Regions from separate parts of the Novosphingobium soli genome, predicted to be linked through region 1. Evidence: riboswitches for the same ligand, from Rfam matches in the RefSeq annotation. Region 1 holds a riboswitch; each other region holds the start of a gene.
What was found. Region 1 has a riboswitch for cobalamin ahead of ACFFJC_RS15795 (TonB-dependent receptor plug domain-containing protein). Riboswitches for the same ligand answer to the same signal wherever they lie in the genome.
Positions count from the first base shown of each region.

Region 2: another riboswitch for cobalamin. It lies ahead of ACFFJC_RS14725 (TonB-dependent receptor plug domain-containing protein); the one in region 1 lies ahead of ACFFJC_RS15795 (TonB-dependent receptor plug domain-containing protein).
Region 3: another riboswitch for cobalamin. It lies ahead of ACFFJC_RS18865 (TonB-dependent receptor plug domain-containing protein); the one in region 1 lies ahead of ACFFJC_RS15795 (TonB-dependent receptor plug domain-containing protein).

Region 1 is NZ_JBHLWK010000019.1:20,396-26,112, forward strand. Features, by position in the region: gene ACFFJC_RS15790 (PepSY domain-containing protein) at 1-806, opposite strand, end outside; gene ACFFJC_RS15795 (TonB-dependent receptor plug domain-containing protein) at 818-2,878, opposite strand; cobalamin riboswitch at 3,049-3,287, opposite strand; cobalamin riboswitch at 3,482-3,706, shown strand; gene cobW (cobalamin biosynthesis protein CobW) at 3,904-4,956, shown strand; gene cobN (cobaltochelatase subunit CobN) at 4,956-5,717, shown strand, end outside.
Region 2 is NZ_JBHLWK010000018.1:1,360-7,076, forward strand. Features, by position in the region: gene ACFFJC_RS14720 (hypothetical protein) at 481-672, shown strand; cobalamin riboswitch at 979-1,225, shown strand; gene ACFFJC_RS14725 (TonB-dependent receptor plug domain-containing protein) at 1,443-3,392, shown strand; gene ACFFJC_RS14730 (ABC transporter substrate-binding protein) at 3,494-4,285, shown strand; gene ACFFJC_RS14735 (FecCD family ABC transporter permease) at 4,282-5,268, shown strand; gene ACFFJC_RS14740 (ABC transporter ATP-binding protein) at 5,265-5,717, shown strand, end outside.
Region 3 is NZ_JBHLWK010000025.1:114,149-119,865, reverse strand. Features, by position in the region: gene ACFFJC_RS18870 (hypothetical protein) at 1-636, opposite strand, end outside; cobalamin riboswitch at 808-996, shown strand; gene ACFFJC_RS18865 (TonB-dependent receptor plug domain-containing protein) at 1,158-3,107, shown strand; gene ACFFJC_RS18860 (DUF1636 domain-containing protein) at 3,107-3,514, shown strand; gene cobT (nicotinate-nucleotide--dimethylbenzimidazole phosphoribosyltransferase) at 3,511-4,527, shown strand; gene ACFFJC_RS18850 (histidine phosphatase family protein) at 4,524-5,105, shown strand; gene ACFFJC_RS18845 (adenosylcobinamide-GDP ribazoletransferase) at 5,102-5,717, shown strand, end outside.

The DNA of each region.
Region 1 (5,717 bases):
GCCAGCACCCCGAACACCAGCCCGCTCATGTGGTGCCACCACCAGAGGCCGCGATAGGGCGAGCCCACTCGGCCCGCGCGATCCCGCCGCAGCCGGGAGAGGCCCACCCACAGCCCGGTGATGACGAGGAAACACCCCGCCAGCGACACCCAGATCACCACCTGCGACCACAGCGCCCCGTCCTGCCGCAGCAGGGTGGGGTAGAGCCAGTGCGGCACCGCCCCCAGCCAGCCCCAGAACCGCTCGGCGCGGGTGGTGTGCTGCACCACCTCCCCCGAACCGGCGACGTAGGCGGTGTCGCCGCCTTCGTAGTCGACGCGCCAGAGCGGCTGGTGCCGGCGGGCGGTCTGCACCGTCCACTGATCGATGGTCACCGCGCTGGCCCGCAAGGGCGCCCCTTGGATCCCGAGCTGCCGCCCGAAGCTGCGCCCGATCGCGAGCGCTTCCGCCTGCGAGGTGGGCGCGAGCGCCCGCCCCGTCGCCAGGTCAATGCCGAGCGGCGCCGCCCGCATCTGCGCGATCGGCCGCCCGGGATCGCGCGCGGGGGTCAGCCGCAGCACGGCCCGGCTCCCGCTCATCTCCACCGTCGCGGACGACAGCGGCGTGTCCGCGGGCAGGTCCACCCGCGCCCACTGCGTCGGCCCCGCCAGATGCAGCGGCGCAAGCCCGCGCAACTGCGCCTCGGGCGAGAGGCGCGGATAGGGCGAGTACATCATGACGAAGCCCGACAGGCACCATACCGTCATGACCAGGCCGACCACGATGCCCAGCCAGCGATGGAGGACGAGCAGGGAGCGCAGGATCATCGCGCCGCCTCTCAGAACGACACGCCGTAGCTGACGCGCAGCGTCCGAGGCACCCCGCGCGTGGCGTAGAGGAAGCGGCCGCTGCCATCGTCGCGCAGGGCCGAGCCGAGGCCGGTGGCATAGTCCTTGTCGAAGATGTTCTCCAGGTTGACGCTGAACCGGTGGCGCCGGGCGGCGCCGTCCGGATAGATCTGGAAGCCCGCATCGACGAGGACGTAGTCGCCGTAGTTGCGCCGGCCGAAGCCGGACACGGTGCGCCAGGTGTCCCCGACCCAGCTGACCGCGACATTGGCGCTGAAGGGAACGTCGGCCGGGCGGAAGGCCACCGACCCGCGCGCGAGCTGCTTCGGGGTGCGGTCGCGCTGCACGTCCGCCCCGGTATCGCGCGAGCGGGTGTAGGTGTAGCTGGCACCCAGCTCCCAGGCATCGGCGATCGTCGCGCCCAGCTGCAGTTCGGCGCCGCGCACCTTCACCCGCTGGTCGACGTTGACGTAGATGCCGTCGGGGTAGTCCGGATCGGTGTAGCTGATGTCGATCAGGTTATCGATGCGCCGCGCGAAGCCGGTGAGCTGCCAGGTGACCCGCCCCGCCAGCGTGCCGCCGACGCTGAGATTGAACCCCAGGCTCTCCTCGGGTCGCAGGTTCGGATTGCCCCGCTCGCAGCAGGGGTCGATCTGGTAGAGCTGGGAGGCGCTGGGCAGCAGGAACGAGGTGCCGCCGTTGGCCTCCAGGTAGAGCGCCTCGCTCGCGTCGAACCGGCCTGAGACGTTCCACACGGTCTTCTTCGACCCGCTGCCGTCGTTGTAGCGCAGCCCTGCCGCCAGCCGTGCGCGGTCGGAGATCTCGTCGGTGGTGCGCACTTGGGCGATGCCGGCGTGGACGCGCTCCTTAGTCTTGCCGATCAGCAGGACGTCGTCGCGACCCTTGAAGTTCTGGTAGTCGTAGCCGAGCAGGTACTCCAGCCCGCGATGCGGCCGCAGCTTGACCACCGCGCTGCCGCCGAAGTCCTTGTACCCCCAAAAGGTTCCCTCGGGGTAGACGACGATCGGCGGACCGCCGGCCAGGTCGTTGCGGATCTGGACGTAGGCGGTGCTCCAGTCGTGGTAGTAGCCCTTGAGGAAAAACTGCACGGCCTCGCTGCCGACGTAGTCGAGGCGGAGGCTGGCGATCTCCTCGTTGCGATCGTTGCGGCTCTCGCGGATGCGGGTGGGCGAGAGGTTGTCGAGATCCGCCTCGGTGTGCTGGTACTGGGCGTTGAGGAGCAGGTCGGACCCGAAGTCGAACTGGTACTTGCCGCCTACGGACCACAGGTCGTAGCCGTAGCGCCGGTCGGTCGCGCTCGGTTCGAGATGGCTGTAGGGGCGGTAGCCCTCCGAGCGGTTGTGCGAGGCCCAGGCGACGAAGCGGTGCCGCCCGGCGCTGCCGCGTACCCAGCCGTCGACGTTGGTGCCCGCGCGGCTGTCCACCTGCGCGTTCACCTGCCCGCCGAAGGTGTCTGCGAACGAGCGGGTCACCACGTTGATGACGCCCGCGGCGGCCTGGGTGCCGTAGAACAGGCTCTCCCCGCCCTTGAGCACCTCGATGCGCTCGACCATACTGGCCGGCAGGGTGTCGTTGGGCGAGGTGGAGCCGTAGAGGCGGTTGTTGATGCGGATGCCGTCCACGGTCCAGAGGACGTCCTGCGTGCGCGACCCCTGCAGCGACAGGTCCACGTAGCTGAAGGGGCCGCTGCGCGGCATGACGTAGAGCCCCGGCACCGCCTGCAGCGCGGCGGCGACATCGACCGCGCCCCGCTCGTCGATCTCCTGTTCGCTCACCTCGTGCAGGTCGCTGCCGTAGCGCGCGATCTCGCGCGGCAGCGTCTCCTCGACGCTCTGCCCGGTGACCACGATCGAGTCCCCGGTGTCCCCCGAGACCGCGTCTGCTGCGCCATCCGACGCGGCCCCAGCCTCTTCGGCCCCAGCCTCCCCGGCCCGAGCCTCCCCGGCCCGAACCTCGTCCGCCAGCGCCGGCCGGCAGGCGAGTAGAAGCACCACGGCCAACGCCGCGGGCGAAACCTTGTGCGTATTCATCTTCGATACCCCGCAGGCGTCAGCGAAACCTGGCGTGGGGCCTCTGCGCGCGGTCGGCGCACGTACCGGACGGACGCCTCGGCGCCCGGCACGTCAGCCGGTGCGGCCCCCGCCGCACGTGCGTCGCTCAGACGGAGTTTCCGTGCCTCGGCCATCCCCTGGACCACGGCAAGAGCGACCGGACGCCGGCAGGTCTCCTGGCTCGCGGGTCAGCACACGATGCATGGCCTTCCCAGGCCTCGCATGTCGCAGCGTCCGGCCCAGTGGCTGCCGGCGTCCATCGGTCGCCGGCTTATGCATCGCGCTCGCCACTTACAGTTGCAGGGACAGCCGCGGATTCGGGAGCCGAGCCCCCTCACCGCGTTCCCTATTAAGCCCCTTTCGGGACACCGGCGCGATCTGGCCGAAGCGCCCTTGCAGGACGTTCGGCTGCGCGGGTGCTTAGTCGCGCCGCGCCGGCGGTGCAAGAGCCCTCGGATCGCTGGCGCCACGATGCGCCGGCACGATGGCGCTCTCGGCTCACGGCGGCGGGCCCGCTGGCGACGGGCGCTGGCCGCTTGCGGGTGGGGAACGAAGGCCCTATGACGCGGGCCGGGCGGCTTGCCGTCCGAAGATCGCGCCGGTGCCTCGCAAGAGGCTTAAAACGGGAAGGCGGTGGGAATGGGCGACCATTCGATTCCGCAGCTGTCCCTGCAACTGTAAGCGGCGAGCGCGATGCACACGTTCTCCCGGCAGCGGGAGGCCAGCCACTGGGCCCGCAGGCCTGGGAAGGCGTGCATCGTGCCTTGACCCGCGAGCCAGGAGACCTGCCGGCGTCCGGTCGCTCTTGCCTTGGTCCAGGGGATGGCCACGGCACGGTATGGTCCGTCTGAGCGACATTCGTATCGCGGCGCAGGGCCGCATCGGTGCCGTGTGGCGGGCGTGTTCGCGCCTGCCCGTCCGCAGGCGCACCGGGCCGTCGGACGCGTCGCCGCGCCGCCGGTACGCCCCGCCCACCGAAGTCGCCGGCGCGGGAGAGCATGACCTTGAGCAAAGTACCCACCACCGTCATCACCGGCTTCCTCGGCGCGGGCAAGACCACGCTCATCCGGCATCTGCTGCAGAATGCCCGCGGCCGCCGGCTGGCACTGGTCATCAACGAGTTCGGCGACGTCGGCGTCGACGGCGAACTGGTGAAAGGCTGCAACGACGCCGCCTGCCCCGAGGAGGACATCCTCGAACTGGCGAACGGCTGCATCTGCTGCACCGTGGCGGACGACTTCCTGCCGACCATGGAGAAGCTGCTCGACCGGCCGAGCCCGCCGGACCACATCATCATCGAGACCTCGGGCCTGGCGCTGCCCAAGCCGCTGGTCAAGGCGTTCCAGTGGCCCGGCATCCGCACCCGCGCCACGGTGGACGGCGTAGTCGCGCTGATCGACGCCGATGCCGTGGCCGCCGGCCGTTTCGCCACCGATGCCGAGGCGCTCGCCGCCGCCCGCGCGGCCGACCCCAGCCTCGACCACGACAGCCCGCTGGAGGAGCTGTTCGAGGAGCAGCTCGGCTGCGCGGACATGGTGGTGCTCAACAAGACCGACCTCGTCGATGCCGAAACGCTCGCCCGGGTCGAGGCACAGGTTTCGGCCGAGACGCGTCCCGGCGTGAAGATCGTGCGGGCCGACCATGGCGCGGTGGACATCGCGGCCCTGCTCGGCATCACCGCGGCGGCCGAGGACGACCTCGATTCGCGCCCCTCCCACATCGACGGGCTCGACGACGACCACGACCATGACGACTTCGACACCTTCATCGTCGCGGGCGGCGAGGTCGTCGATCCGGACGCGCTGCTGGCGGCGGTCGCAGCGCAGATCGCCGCGCACGACGTGCTGCGCGTCAAGGGCATGGTGGCGGTGGCCGGCAAGCCCAGCCGCCTCGTGGTGCAGGCTGTCGGGCCGCGCATCCAGCACTTCTTCGACCGCGCCTGGAAGCCGGCCGAGCCGCGCCGCACGCAGCTGGTGGTGATCGGGCAGAAGGGCCTGGACCGCGCCGCGATCGAGGCCGCCCTGGCGCCCGCCCTCGACGGCGTGCCGCGCGGCTGATGCACCTCCTCTCCGCCACCCCGGGCGCGGTCTCCAACGGCGAGGAGGCGATCGACCTCGACCAGCCGCCGGGCGACATCGTGATCCTCACGGTGGCGGACAGCGAACTCGCCTGCTTCGCCGCAGCCGCCGCGCAGCTGCCCGAGGGCGGCCCCAGCGTGCGCCTGGCGAACCTGCTGCAGCTTCGCCACCCCTACTCGGTCGACCTCTACGTCGAGAAGGTGATCGCCCATGCGCGCTTCGTTTGCGTCGTGCTGCTGGGCGGCAAGAGCTATTGGCCCTACGGCGTCGACGAGATCGCGCTGGTGGCACGCGAGCGCGGGATCGCCTTCGCCGCGATCGCCAGCGGGCACGAGGACGACCCGGTGCTGGAGGCGGCCTCCACGGTGTCGCCCGACACCATCGAACGGTTGCGCGACTACCTGCGCCAGGGCGGGACCGCCAACGCGCTCGCCTTCCTGCAGCTGGCGGCGCGGGCGATCGGGCGGGACTGCGGGACGCCCGACGATCCGGTGCCGATTGCCGATGCCGGGCTCTACCTTCCCGGGCTCGCGCGGCCGACGCTGGCGGACCTGCAAGCCTCGTGGGCACCGGGCGCGCCTGTGGCGCTGCTGGTGTTCTACCGCGCGCTGATGGTGGCGGGCACGCTCGATGCCATCGACGCCATGGTCGAGGCGCTGCGCCGCGAGGGGTTCAATGTGGCGCCCGTCCACGTGCGCGCCTTGCGCGAACCGGCGGCGGTGCGCTGGCTGGGCGGCTTC
Region 2 (5,717 bases), on a different contig from region 1:
CCATGGGTAGATCGAAAATATGGTTCGCTACCTTGGAATGGAAGGAGAGGATGCTCTCGCCCTCGCGGGGAATAAGGAGATCTGAACCCGATGGCGCCCAATTTCGGTGGTGAGCCGGACTTGCGCGTCTGGGACAATCCTGCTGTTCAGAAGCGACCGGTCGAAAAATGGCTTTAGACAGAAACCGCCATCAAATGGTTTCCTAGGCGGCGTGGACAAATTGAGACTTCCGGTTTCGCCCCATCCTCCCCCTTTGGGGGAGGGGAACCATGCGAAGCATGGTGGAGGGGCACGAGCGGTTTGCGTGACCTTGATCGGCAGGAGGTTCTGCTGCGGGCCAACGCGATGGCACGCACACCGAGGGTGCCCCTCCACCACCCTGCGGGTGGTCCCCCTCCCCGTTCCGGGGAGGATGGCTACGACGGCTTCCGCCCAATGGAGGACCTTCCAACCGGATAGGAGGTGAGGTAGTCTTGCACCATGTCCAGCGTTGTTTCAGCCAGTCGATCGCGAACGAGCAGCGCCAAGCGGAAAGCGAAGGTCGTTCAGCAAATTTCCCCTGTCGAACGGCAGGCCAGACCCGACAGCGTTGCTTTTGCGCAGCGCGAGGTCGCTAAGGATTTCGCTCTGAGGAAGTACCGCGAGGCAATGGCCTCCAAGCTCAAAGAATAGCGATGCCGCGACATCGCCCCGTTGCGGACGCCTCAAACCACGATATGTCACGTCAATGATCGAACCCGCACCCCGTCGCCGGGGTCGCTCTAGCGATACGTCTAACCTATTCCGTCACGCCGGCGGCACCGTCTTAGCACGTATGCGCGAACAATCGGAAAAGCAGTTGACCACCCCATTTCGGTCATTCCGTCGACACGGAATTTGTCCACGCGGCCTAGTCCCTGCCGGCCTATTGAAGCGTCGTTCGGCACTTGTCGCCAGCAGGATGTCGTTGTATCGCACGTGGCGTCGGGTGCCATGGTGCCTGACATAGATCGCGCCGGTGTCCCGGAAGGGACTTAATAGGGAACGCGGTGCGGACGGCGAGAGTCATCCCAATCCGAGGCTGTCCCTGCAACTGTAAGCGGTGAGCGAGATGCACATGTGCGGACGGGAAAAGTCCCGGTTCGCCAGCCACTGGGCCGGACGCTAAGTCCTGCGAGGCCTGGGAAGGCCGTGCATCAAGCGACGACCCGCGAGCCAGGAGACCTGCCGGCGCTAGGTCGCTCTTGCTTTGGTCCAGGGGATGGTCAGGGCACGGTAACTCTCCGTCTGAGCGACGAACCTGTGCGGTTGGGGCCGCAGGGGTCTGCGTTGGTGGGCGACATGCGCCCGTCTGCCGGCGCTGGCCCGCCGTTCGTTCGCCTGATGCCTGCCGGATGCGGCAGGTTGACGGCCGAGTGCCGGTCTGCCCCGCTGCCAAATGCTTGGGCGCGGGGGGAATGATAATGATGATGAAATTTGTGGCTCATGCTTCTGTGTTGGCTCTGGCAGCGACGGCAGCGCCTGTCTTGGCGCAATCCAATCCGACCCAGCCCACGACCGACGCGAAGGGCGACACCATCGTCGTCACCGCATCGCGTTCGGGTGATGCCGTGCCGATCAACCAGCTTGGTGCTTCGGTCACGGTGCTCGATGCGCAGGCACTGGAAACACGCCAGACCCGGATCGTGTCGGACATCCTGCGGGACGTACCGGGCGTTGCGGTCAGCCGGACCGGCGCGATCGGCGGCCTGACGCAGATTCGTATTCGTGGATCGGAGGGCAATCATGTCCTCGTCCTGATCGACGGGATCAAGGCCTCTGATCCGTATAATGGCGAATATGATTTCGGTACGCTGATCGCCGATGATGCCGCCAAGGTCGAAGTGCTGCGCGGCCAGCAATCCTCGCTCTATGGGTCGGACGCAATTGGCGGCGTGATCCAGTATATCACGCTGACCGGGGCAGAAGCCCCGGGCTTTTCCGCAAGGGCGGAAGGCGGGTCTTTCGGGACGTATACAGGAAGTGCCCGCGCTGCTGGCGTGACTGGCACGCTCGATTATGCCGTGTCCGGCTCTTACTACCACACCGATGGGACACCGACTGCGCGGTTCGGCACGCGCGACGTCGGATCGGACAGCGCCGGCCTTTCGGCCAAGCTGATTTGGTCGCCCACCGACAACTTCACGGTCACCGGCGTCGGCCGGTACAGCTACACAGATGCCGACACCAACAACAGCGAGGACGATCCGACCAGCCCGCTGTTCGGCTACACCGTCGACAGCCCCGGCGTGCACTTCAAGAACGAAGCCTTTTATGGCCTCCTGCGGGCGGAGCTTACGGCGCTTGACGGCCGATGGACCAATGCCATCTCGGCGCAATTGGCCGACACGACGCGCAAAGGCTACAACGCAGAGGGTTTCGATTACGGCGACAAGGGCCAGCGCTACAAGGGTAGCTTCGAGTCCAGCCTGCGGTTCGGAACCGAGACGGTCGTCCACCGCCTCACCGCTGCCGTAGACGTCGAGCGCGAGGAGTTCCAGAACACGACGCCGTCTGCCTTCGCCTTCCAAGGCAAGCGGCATACCGACAATGTCGGCATCGTCGGTCAGTACGAGTTGCTCATGAACGACGCCCTTTCGCTCGGCGCGTCGATCCGCCGGGACGAGAATGACCGGTTCGACGATGTCACCACCTGGCGCGCGCAGGGCAGCTACAGCTTCGCAACGGGCACCCGCATCCGCGGCGCTTATGGCACGGGCGTGAAGAACCCCGGTTACTTCGAACTCTATGGCTATGCGGACGGTCGCTACATCGGCAACCCGAACCTGAAGCCGGAAAAGTCGGAAGGCTGGGAGGCCGGCATCGAGCAGAGCTTTGGCGGCAATCTGGCGACGATCGGGGCCACGTATTTCGACAGCAGGTTGAAGGACGAAATCTACACCACCTATCCCGCGCCGGATTTCGTTGCGACACCGTCCAATCGCTCCACGCGGTCCAAGCAGCATGGTGTCGAAGTCTTCGTCAGCGCCCGGCCGATCCCGCAGATCCGGCTCGACGCGACCTATACCTGGCTCAAGGCTCGGGAGAACGGCACGGAGGAAGTACGTCGCCCGAAACATGTCGCCAGTTTCAACGCGACCGTCTTCAGTGAAGACGAACGGTTCTCGGGCACGCTGACCATGCGCTATAACGGCCGTCAGAGCGACGTGGCCTATACCGACCCCAGCTACGTTCCGGTGCGTGTCTCGCTGAAGGACTATGTGCTGGTGAACTTCAGCGCCGAATACAAGATCAGCGAAGGCATCGCCCTGTTTGGCCGGATCGAAAATCTGCTGAACGAAGACTATGAGGAAGTGTTCAGCTTCGCCACGCCCGGCCGGGCTGGCTATGGCGGCGTACGCGTCCGCTTCTGATGCGGGCCGCGGCACTTCTAGCGGCGCTCCTGCTATCCGCGCTGCCGATTCCGGTCGGCAGCGCGGAGGGACAGGGCCGACCGGCCAAACCCGTGCGGGTCATGTCGATGAACCAGTGCGTGGACCAGCTGGTCCTTGCCCTGCTTCCGCCTGAGCGGATCGCGTCGGTCACATGGCTGTCACGTGACCCGGATGGTTCGCTGATGCATAGGGAGGCGATGCGGGTCGGCGTCAATCATGGCCTGTCCGAGGAAGTCGTGCGGCAGAAGCCGGACCTCGTGGTCGCGGGCAGTTTCACCACGCCCGCCACTCGTTCGCTGCTGAAACGCATGGGATACCCGATGATCGAGGTCGATCATGCCGAGAGCTTCGACGACATAAGGCGCATCACCCGGCAGGTCGCTCGGGCCGTGGGAGAGGAAGCGAAGGGCGAGGCGCGGATCGCCCGGATGGACCTGCAGCTTGCCCACCTCGCCCGCGATCCCGGGCCGCGCCTGCGCATCGCCGCCTGGGACGGCGCCGGTTTCAACGCCAGCGATGGCTCGCTCTACAACGCGGTGCTTGAAGCGGCGGGCGCGGTCAACGTTGCCAACAGACCGCCGGCGACCAGCTATGGACGTCCGGATGTGGAAGTGCTGCTGGCAACCGCGCCAGCCCTGTTGGTGAAGGGCGCTGGGCTCGGCCGCAAGCCCGGGCTGCGCGACAATACCGAGCGGCATCCATTGGTACGCCGCTTTTGGGACGGCGCGCGCACGCTGACGATCCGGCAGGCCTATTATCAGTGCGGCACACCAATGGTCGGTGACGCCGCAATGGCCTTGCGCACCGAACTGCGGAACGCCGCAGCGCGGGTGAAGACGCCTTTGCCCTTCGCACCCGCGAGATCGTTATGAACCGCTGGCTCACGCCCGTCCTGACGCTGCTGCTTGTCGGAGCCGCATTGCTCTCGATTCTTGCCGGTACGGTGTGGCTGACGCCGGGGCAGGCGTCGAACGCGCTGTTTTCCGCGACGCCCGATCTGCCCGGCTTGATCGTGCGGGAGATTCGCCTGCCACGTATCATCCTTGCAATGGCAATCGGTGCGAGCCTGGGCTTGTCCGGCGCTACGCTTCAGGGGCTGCTGCGCAATCCGCTCGCCGAACCGGGGCTGCTGGGCGTGACGTCGGGGGCCTCATTGGGTGCGGTCATCGCCATCTATTTCGGATTTGCCTCCAGCTTCGGTTTGGCGACTCCGCTGTTCGCGCTAACGGGTGCTTTCGTAACGGCGGGCATCGCGCTCATGCTCGCGCGGAGCGGCGGTACCTTGGCCCTGATCCTGACCGGCGTTGCGATCAGCAGCATCACCATGGCGCTGGTCATGCTGGCTCTCAACCTCGCCCCCAATCCCTATGCCGCCTATGAGATCATGACCTGGCTGATGGGATCGCTCAGCGATCGTAGCTGGGACCACGTCACGCTCGCCCTGCCGTTCGTGGTGCCTGGTCTTCTCATGCTGCTGCTCACCGGGCGGGCGCTCGATGCGCTGACGCTCGGCGATGTTCAGGCCGAAAGTCTGGGCATCCCGGTTGCTCGCATTCGTCTGCTGGCGCTCGCGGGGACGGCACTCAGCGTCGGGGCGGCGACGTCGATCGCTGGATCGATCGGCTTCGTCGGCCTGATCGCGCCCCATCTGGTCCGCCCGCTCGTCGGCCATCAACCGGGCCGGGTGCTGCTGCCGGCGATGCTGGCTGGCGCACTGCTTGTGACCCTTGCCGACGTGGCGACGCGGACGATAGTGCTGGGTGGTGCGCCGCTCAACATCGGCGTGTTCACCAGCCTTTTGGGTACGCCTTTCTTCCTCTGGCTGATCCTGCATGTGCGGAGGATGACGGCATGAGCGATCTCATTCTCGATCATATCCGCGTGCGGCGCGGCGAACGGACCATCCTCCATGACATTTCACTGCGATTCACCGCCGGGGGGCTGACCGCCGTCATCGGCCCCAACGGCGCAGGCAAGAGCACGATGCTGGACCTAGCGGCAGGTCTGCTCGTGCCTGATGCGGGTACGGTTCGACTGGGCGATATCGCCCTGGCAACGATCGGTCGCAAGCTGCTGGCGCAGCGCCGCGCCTATCTTCCACAGCGGGCAGGCGTGGAGTGGCCAATCAGCGTCGAGCGGGTCGTGGCGCTTGGCCTGACGCCCAGCCTTCCAGCTTTCGGAGTGTTGCCGGATAGACTTGTCCCTGCAGTGGAGGAGGCACTGGCCGCCTGCGACTTGCTTGCCTTGCGCGATCGCCCCGCCACGGCGCTCTCGGGTGGTGAACTCGCGCGGACCATGCTCGCG
Region 3 (5,717 bases), on a different contig from region 1:
CAGGACCATGCCCCAGGCGATCGCCGCCACGCCCGTCCACCCCAGCGTGGCGACCAGCACGTAGGGGAAGTAGGTCATGAGGCGGGGCAGGAAGCCCGCGACGCTCGCGTCGGGAAAACGCCCGCTCAGGAAATAGAAGCCGCCGCTGGACAGGATCTGCGACGACAGCGTCGCGCCGGTCAGCAGGACCAGCGCCGGCATCAGGTCGGTTGCGCTCTCCTCCAGCCGGGCCGCCCCGATCCGCCCGGCCACCCACATCATCGCGTAGGCGGGGAACAGCATCCCATAAGCGGGCGTGAGGCAGAAGCTCATCCAGCCCTTCGCTCCGACCACCGCCACGTCGATTGCGAAGGCCAATGCGAACAGCGTGGCGAAGCCGGCCAGCCGCCGGACGAAGTAGCCGAGCACGAAGAAGCTGGCGAGGCTCGTCTCGGGCAGGTGCAGGACGTGGGTGGCCGCTGTCGTCCGCGTCGCCAGCATGACCACGGCCAGCACCGCGAAGACGCAGGCCTGGAGGCGGACGGGATAGTCGGGGCGGACCATGGCTTCACTCCGGGCAAGGACGGCGGGCGACAGGCGGCGGGCGACACGATCAAGGCGGGCCGCGCGCAGCGATCCGGCGAGTCCGGACAGCATCGCGGCGATGCCCGGCCGATTGGCGATGGCGGGAGCAACGGCCGGGTTCTGGCCCGACTTGCGTCGACCCCACCGATCATGCCCTCTCGGGCATCCGTTGCATGAACGGCTTAAGCCACTTCCGCGCGGCGCGCAAGCATCGGGGCCTTGCGCAGCACGGCTCCGCACGATAGTTGCCGGCCCGCGACAGGTTCCCTCGCGGGATCAAAAGGGAACTCGGGTGAAAGACCCGGGCTGCCCCTGCAACTGTAAGCGGCGAGCCATCCGGCCATTTCGCCATTGGGGCTTCGGACCCTGAGAAGGCGGCCGGACCGGCAACGACCCGCGAGCCAGGAGACCTGCCTGCCGCAGTCGTTCTTCGACCGGACAGGGTGTGCCGGCCGGACGGGGGGACATCCTCGCGCAACGACAGCCATAGCTTCGCCGGCGCTGCGCCGCGCGGAAGGACCGCGGCTTCGCGCCTGTCCTTCTCCGCACGACGCCGGGCTACGGGGCATTGCCGCTTGCAGGAGGGACTACGAATGCCAAGACACCTGACCATCGCCACCGCGAGCCTCGCGCTCGCCGCCACTCCTGCCTTCGCGCAGGCCCCCGCACCTACCTCCAGTCCTGCAGGCGAGGAAGACGCGGGCGAGCGCATCGTCGTCACCTCGCTGCGCACGCCGGTCGCCTCCGAGCGGGTCTCCGCCACCGTGACCGTGCTCGACGAGCCCGCGCTCGTCGCGATCCAGCCGATCGCCGTCACCGATGCGCTGCTGCGCACGCCCGGTATAAGCCTGTCGCGCAACGGCGGCTACGGCACCACCACCTCGCTGCGCATCCGCGGCGCCGACGCCGGGCAGAGCGTCATGGTGATCGACGGCATGCGCCTGTCCGATCCCTCTTCCACCGCGGCCGGCTACGGCTTCTCCAACCTCCTGCTCGACGACATCGACCGCATCGAGATCCTGCGCGGGCCGCAGTCGATCCTGTGGGGCAGCGACGCCATCGGCGGCGTGGTCAACGTGCGCACCCGCCGCCCCGTCGCGCCGCTGGAGGGGAGCCTGGCGGTGGAGGCGGGAACCCACGACACCGTCTCCGCCCGCGCGGGGCTGGGCGGCAGCTCGCAGGCGCTCGACTGGCGGCTGTCCGGCTCGCGCTTCGTCACCGACGGCATCTCGGCGCGCTCCAACGGGCAGGAGGACGACGGCTACGCCCGCAGCGCCGCCAGCGGCACGGCGACGCTGCGCCTGGCGCCCGGCGTCAGCCTCGACCTGCGCGGCTACTGGTCCGATTCGCGTAACGACTTCGACGGCACCAGCGGAGACACGCGGGCCTATGGCACCACCGAGGAATGGACGGGCTATGCCGGGCTCAACTTCGCCCTGCTCGGTGGCCGCCTGACCAACCGCGTGGCCGTGCTGCAGAACGAGACCGACCGCGCCAACTTCGATCCGGCGCGCTCCATCCGGCAGGTCACCTTCGACGCCCACGGCCGCGTGCGCCGCTACGAGTACCAGGGCACGTACGCCATCTCGGGTGCGGTGGACGCGGTGTTCGGCCTGGAGCGCGAGGAACAGCGGATGACCACCGCCTCCCCCGCCAACAGCACGACGCCCTACGTCCTGACGCCGCAATCGGTCGACACCGACAGCGTCTACGGCCAGCTGCGCGCGACGCCCTTGCGCGGGCTGACCCTCGACGCCGGCGCACGCTACGACCACCAGTCGCGCTTCGGCGGCAACACCGTGGTGAGCGCGGGCGCCGTCTATACCCCGGACGGCGGCGCCAGCGTCCTGCGCGCCAGCTACGACGAGGGCTACAAGGCCCCCTCGCTCTACCAGATGTTCAGCGACTACGGCGCCGCCGGCCTCGCGCCGGAGCGGGCGAAGGGGTGGCAGGTGGGCGCCGAGCGCCGCTTCGGCGAGGCGCTGCGTCTCTCCGCCACCTGGTTCCAGCGCGACACCGACAACCTGATCGACTTCGCCTACTGCCCCACCAGCGGCGCGCTGCCCGCCGATTGCTACGTCCCGGGTACCCAGACCACCCGCTTCGGCTACTACGCCAACGTCCGCCGCGCCGAGGCGCACGGGCTCGAGCTGTCGGCCGAGGGGCGCTGGGGCGCGTTCTTCGCCAACGGCAACTACAGCTGGATCGAGGCGGAGGACCGCACCCCCGGCAGCAGCACGCTGGGCCGCCAGCTCCAGCGGGTGCCGCGCCACCTCGCCAACGCGGAGGCCGGCGTGGCGCTGCCGCAGGGGCTGCGCGCCAGCATCGCCGCGCGGTACGCGGGGGAGAGCTACAACGCCGCGACGGGAACCGCCAAGCTGGACGACTACTGGCTGGTGGACCTGCGCGCGCAGTGGCAAGTCGCCGAAGGGCTGATCGTGCAGGGCCGGGTGGAGAACCTGGCCGATGAGGACTACGAGACGGTCAGCGGCTATTCGACGCTGGGCCGGACCGTCTACCTGGGAATGAGGAGTCGCTTCTGATGCTGCAACCCGTCGATGCCGGCCCTTCGGTGGTCGTATGCAGCACCTGCCGCCTCGGCGCCGATGCACGCGAGGACGAGCGGGGCCGGCGCGGCGGGGCGGTGCTGGAGGACGCCCTGCGCGCCGTCCAGGCCGCGGACCCCGCACTGCAGGGTATTGCGATCCAGGCGATGCCCTGCCTGTTCGCCTGCAGCCGGCACTGTACCGTCCACATCCGCGCGCCGGGCAAGGTGGGCTACGTGCTGGGGGACTTCGTGCCCGGGGAGGACGCTGCGCGCGCCATCCTCGGCTACGCGGTCCGCCACGCCGCCAGCGCCGAAGGCCAGGTGCCCTATCGCGAATGGCCGGACGGCGTGAAAGGCCACTTCATCACCCGCACCCCGCCGGAAGGATACGTCTGCACATGACGCCGTTTTCCGATCCCGCCGCCTTCGCCGCCGCGCTCGCCGCCCTGCCCCGCGCCGACGCCGCCAGCCGCACCGCGGCGCTGGAGCGGCAGGCCCGCCTCACCAAGCCGTCCGGGGCGCTCGGCCGGCTGGAGGAGATCGCGGCGTTCATGGCGGGCTGGCAGGCCAGCGAGCGGCCGCGCGCCGACGCGGTGCAGGCGGTGGTCTTCGCCGGCAACCACGGCGTCACCGCGCAGGGCGTGAGCGCCTATCCCCCCGAAGTCACCGCGCAGATGGTCGCCAACTTCGAGGCCGGCGGCGCCGCCATCAACGCCCTGGCCCGGGCTTGCGGCGCCGAACTGTCGGTGGTGCCCCTCGAGCTCGACCGCCCCACCGGCGACATCACGCGCGCGCCGGCGATGACCGCCGAAGAGTGCCTCGACGCGCTCCAGCGGGGCGCCGCCGCGGTGCGTCCCGGCACGCAGCTGCTGGTCGTGGGTGAGATGGGTATCGGCAACACCACGCCCGCCGCCGCGCTCTGCGCGCAGGCGCTGGGCGGCCTCGCGCGCGACTGGATCGGACGCGGCACCGGCCTCGACGATGCCGGCCTAGACCGCAAGGCGGCGGCGGTCTCCGCCGCGCTGACCCTTCACGGCCGCGCCTGCACCGATGCCTTCGAGACCCTGCGCCATCTGGGTGGGCGCGAGATCGCGGCGATGGCCGGCGCCATCCTGGCGGCCCGGCTGGAGCGGATCCCGGTCCTGCTCGACGGCTTCATCGCCTGCGCCGCGATCGTGCCGCTGGCGCAGGACAATCCCCGCTTCACCGAGCACTGCCTCGCCGCCCACTGCTCGGCCGAGGCGGCGCACGGGACGCTGCTGGCGCGCCTCGGGCTCGACCCGCTGCTGCGGCTGGGGCTGCGGCTGGGCGAAGGGACCGGAGCGGCGCTGGCCGTGCCGATCGTCCGCGCGGCGCTGGCGACACACGGCGAGATGGCCACCTTCGAGGAAGCGGCGGTGGCCGGCCCGCAATGAGCGGCATCGCCGTCCACCTCCTGCGCCATGGCGTGCCCGTCCGGCCGGGCCTGCTGCTCGGCCATGCGGACGAGGCGCCCCTGCCCGCCGGGGTCGCGGCCTGCCTGGCGCAGGCGGAAAAGCTGGCCTTCGAGCGGGTGGTCTCCTCCGACCTCGCCCGCGCGGTCATCCCCGCGCGGGACATCGCCGCCTCCCGCGCCCTGCCCCACGCGGTGGACGCCCGCTGGCGCGAGCTCGACTTCGGCGCGTGGACCGGGCTGGCCCCGCACGAAGCCGATGCCGCCGCTCATGCGCGCTTCTGGGACGATCCGGAGGCTCATCCACCGCCGGGCGGGGAGCGCTGGTCGCAGGCCCGCGCCCGCGTCGGAGCCGCGCTGGCGCAGATCGAGGCGCCCACCTTGGTGGTCACCCACGGCGGTGCGATGCGGGCCGCGCTCGCCGTGCTCTGTGCGATGGACCACCGCCAGGCCTGGGCCTTCGACCTGCCCTACGCCAGCGTGCTCAGCCTCCGCCTCTGGCCCTCGCCCGAACCCGGTTCGCCGGGACCGGTGGCGCAGATCGTCGGGCTGGCCGCATGAGGCGGCTGGTGCTGGCGGTGCAGTTCCTGACGCGGCTGCCGCTGCCCGCGGTCCGCGCCGACGCGGACGACTTCGCCGCCGCCATGCGCTGGTTCCCGGTCGCCGGCCTCGCGGTCGGCGCCGCCGTCGCCCTGCCCTGGTGGGCGCTGCAAGCGCGCGACCCCTGGCTTGCCGCCATCGCCGCGCTCCTGGCCTGGGTCGCGATCACCGGCGCGCTCCACCTCGACGGCCTCGGCGACGTGGCCGACGGCGCCGGCGCCGCGCATGGCGGGCGGGAACGGCTCTCGGCGGTGATGGCGGACCCGCACCTCGGCAGCTTTGCCGTGGTCGCGATCGTGCTGCAGCTCCTGGCCAAGCTCGTCCTGCTCCACGCGCTGCCCGGCGCGCAGCCCGGCGCGCAGGCGGCGGCGCTAACCGCGGTGCCGGTGCTGGCGCGCGTCGCCCCGATTGCCTGGACGCTGTTCCTCCCGCCGCTCCACCACGGGCTGGCAAGCCGCTTCCGCAGCGGCGTCGCCCCGCTTCACCTGGCGCTCTGGAGCGCGGTCGCCGTCGCCGCCGCGCTCGTGCTGGCGCTGCCGCTGCTGGTGCTGTTCCTCGCCGTCCCCGCTTGGG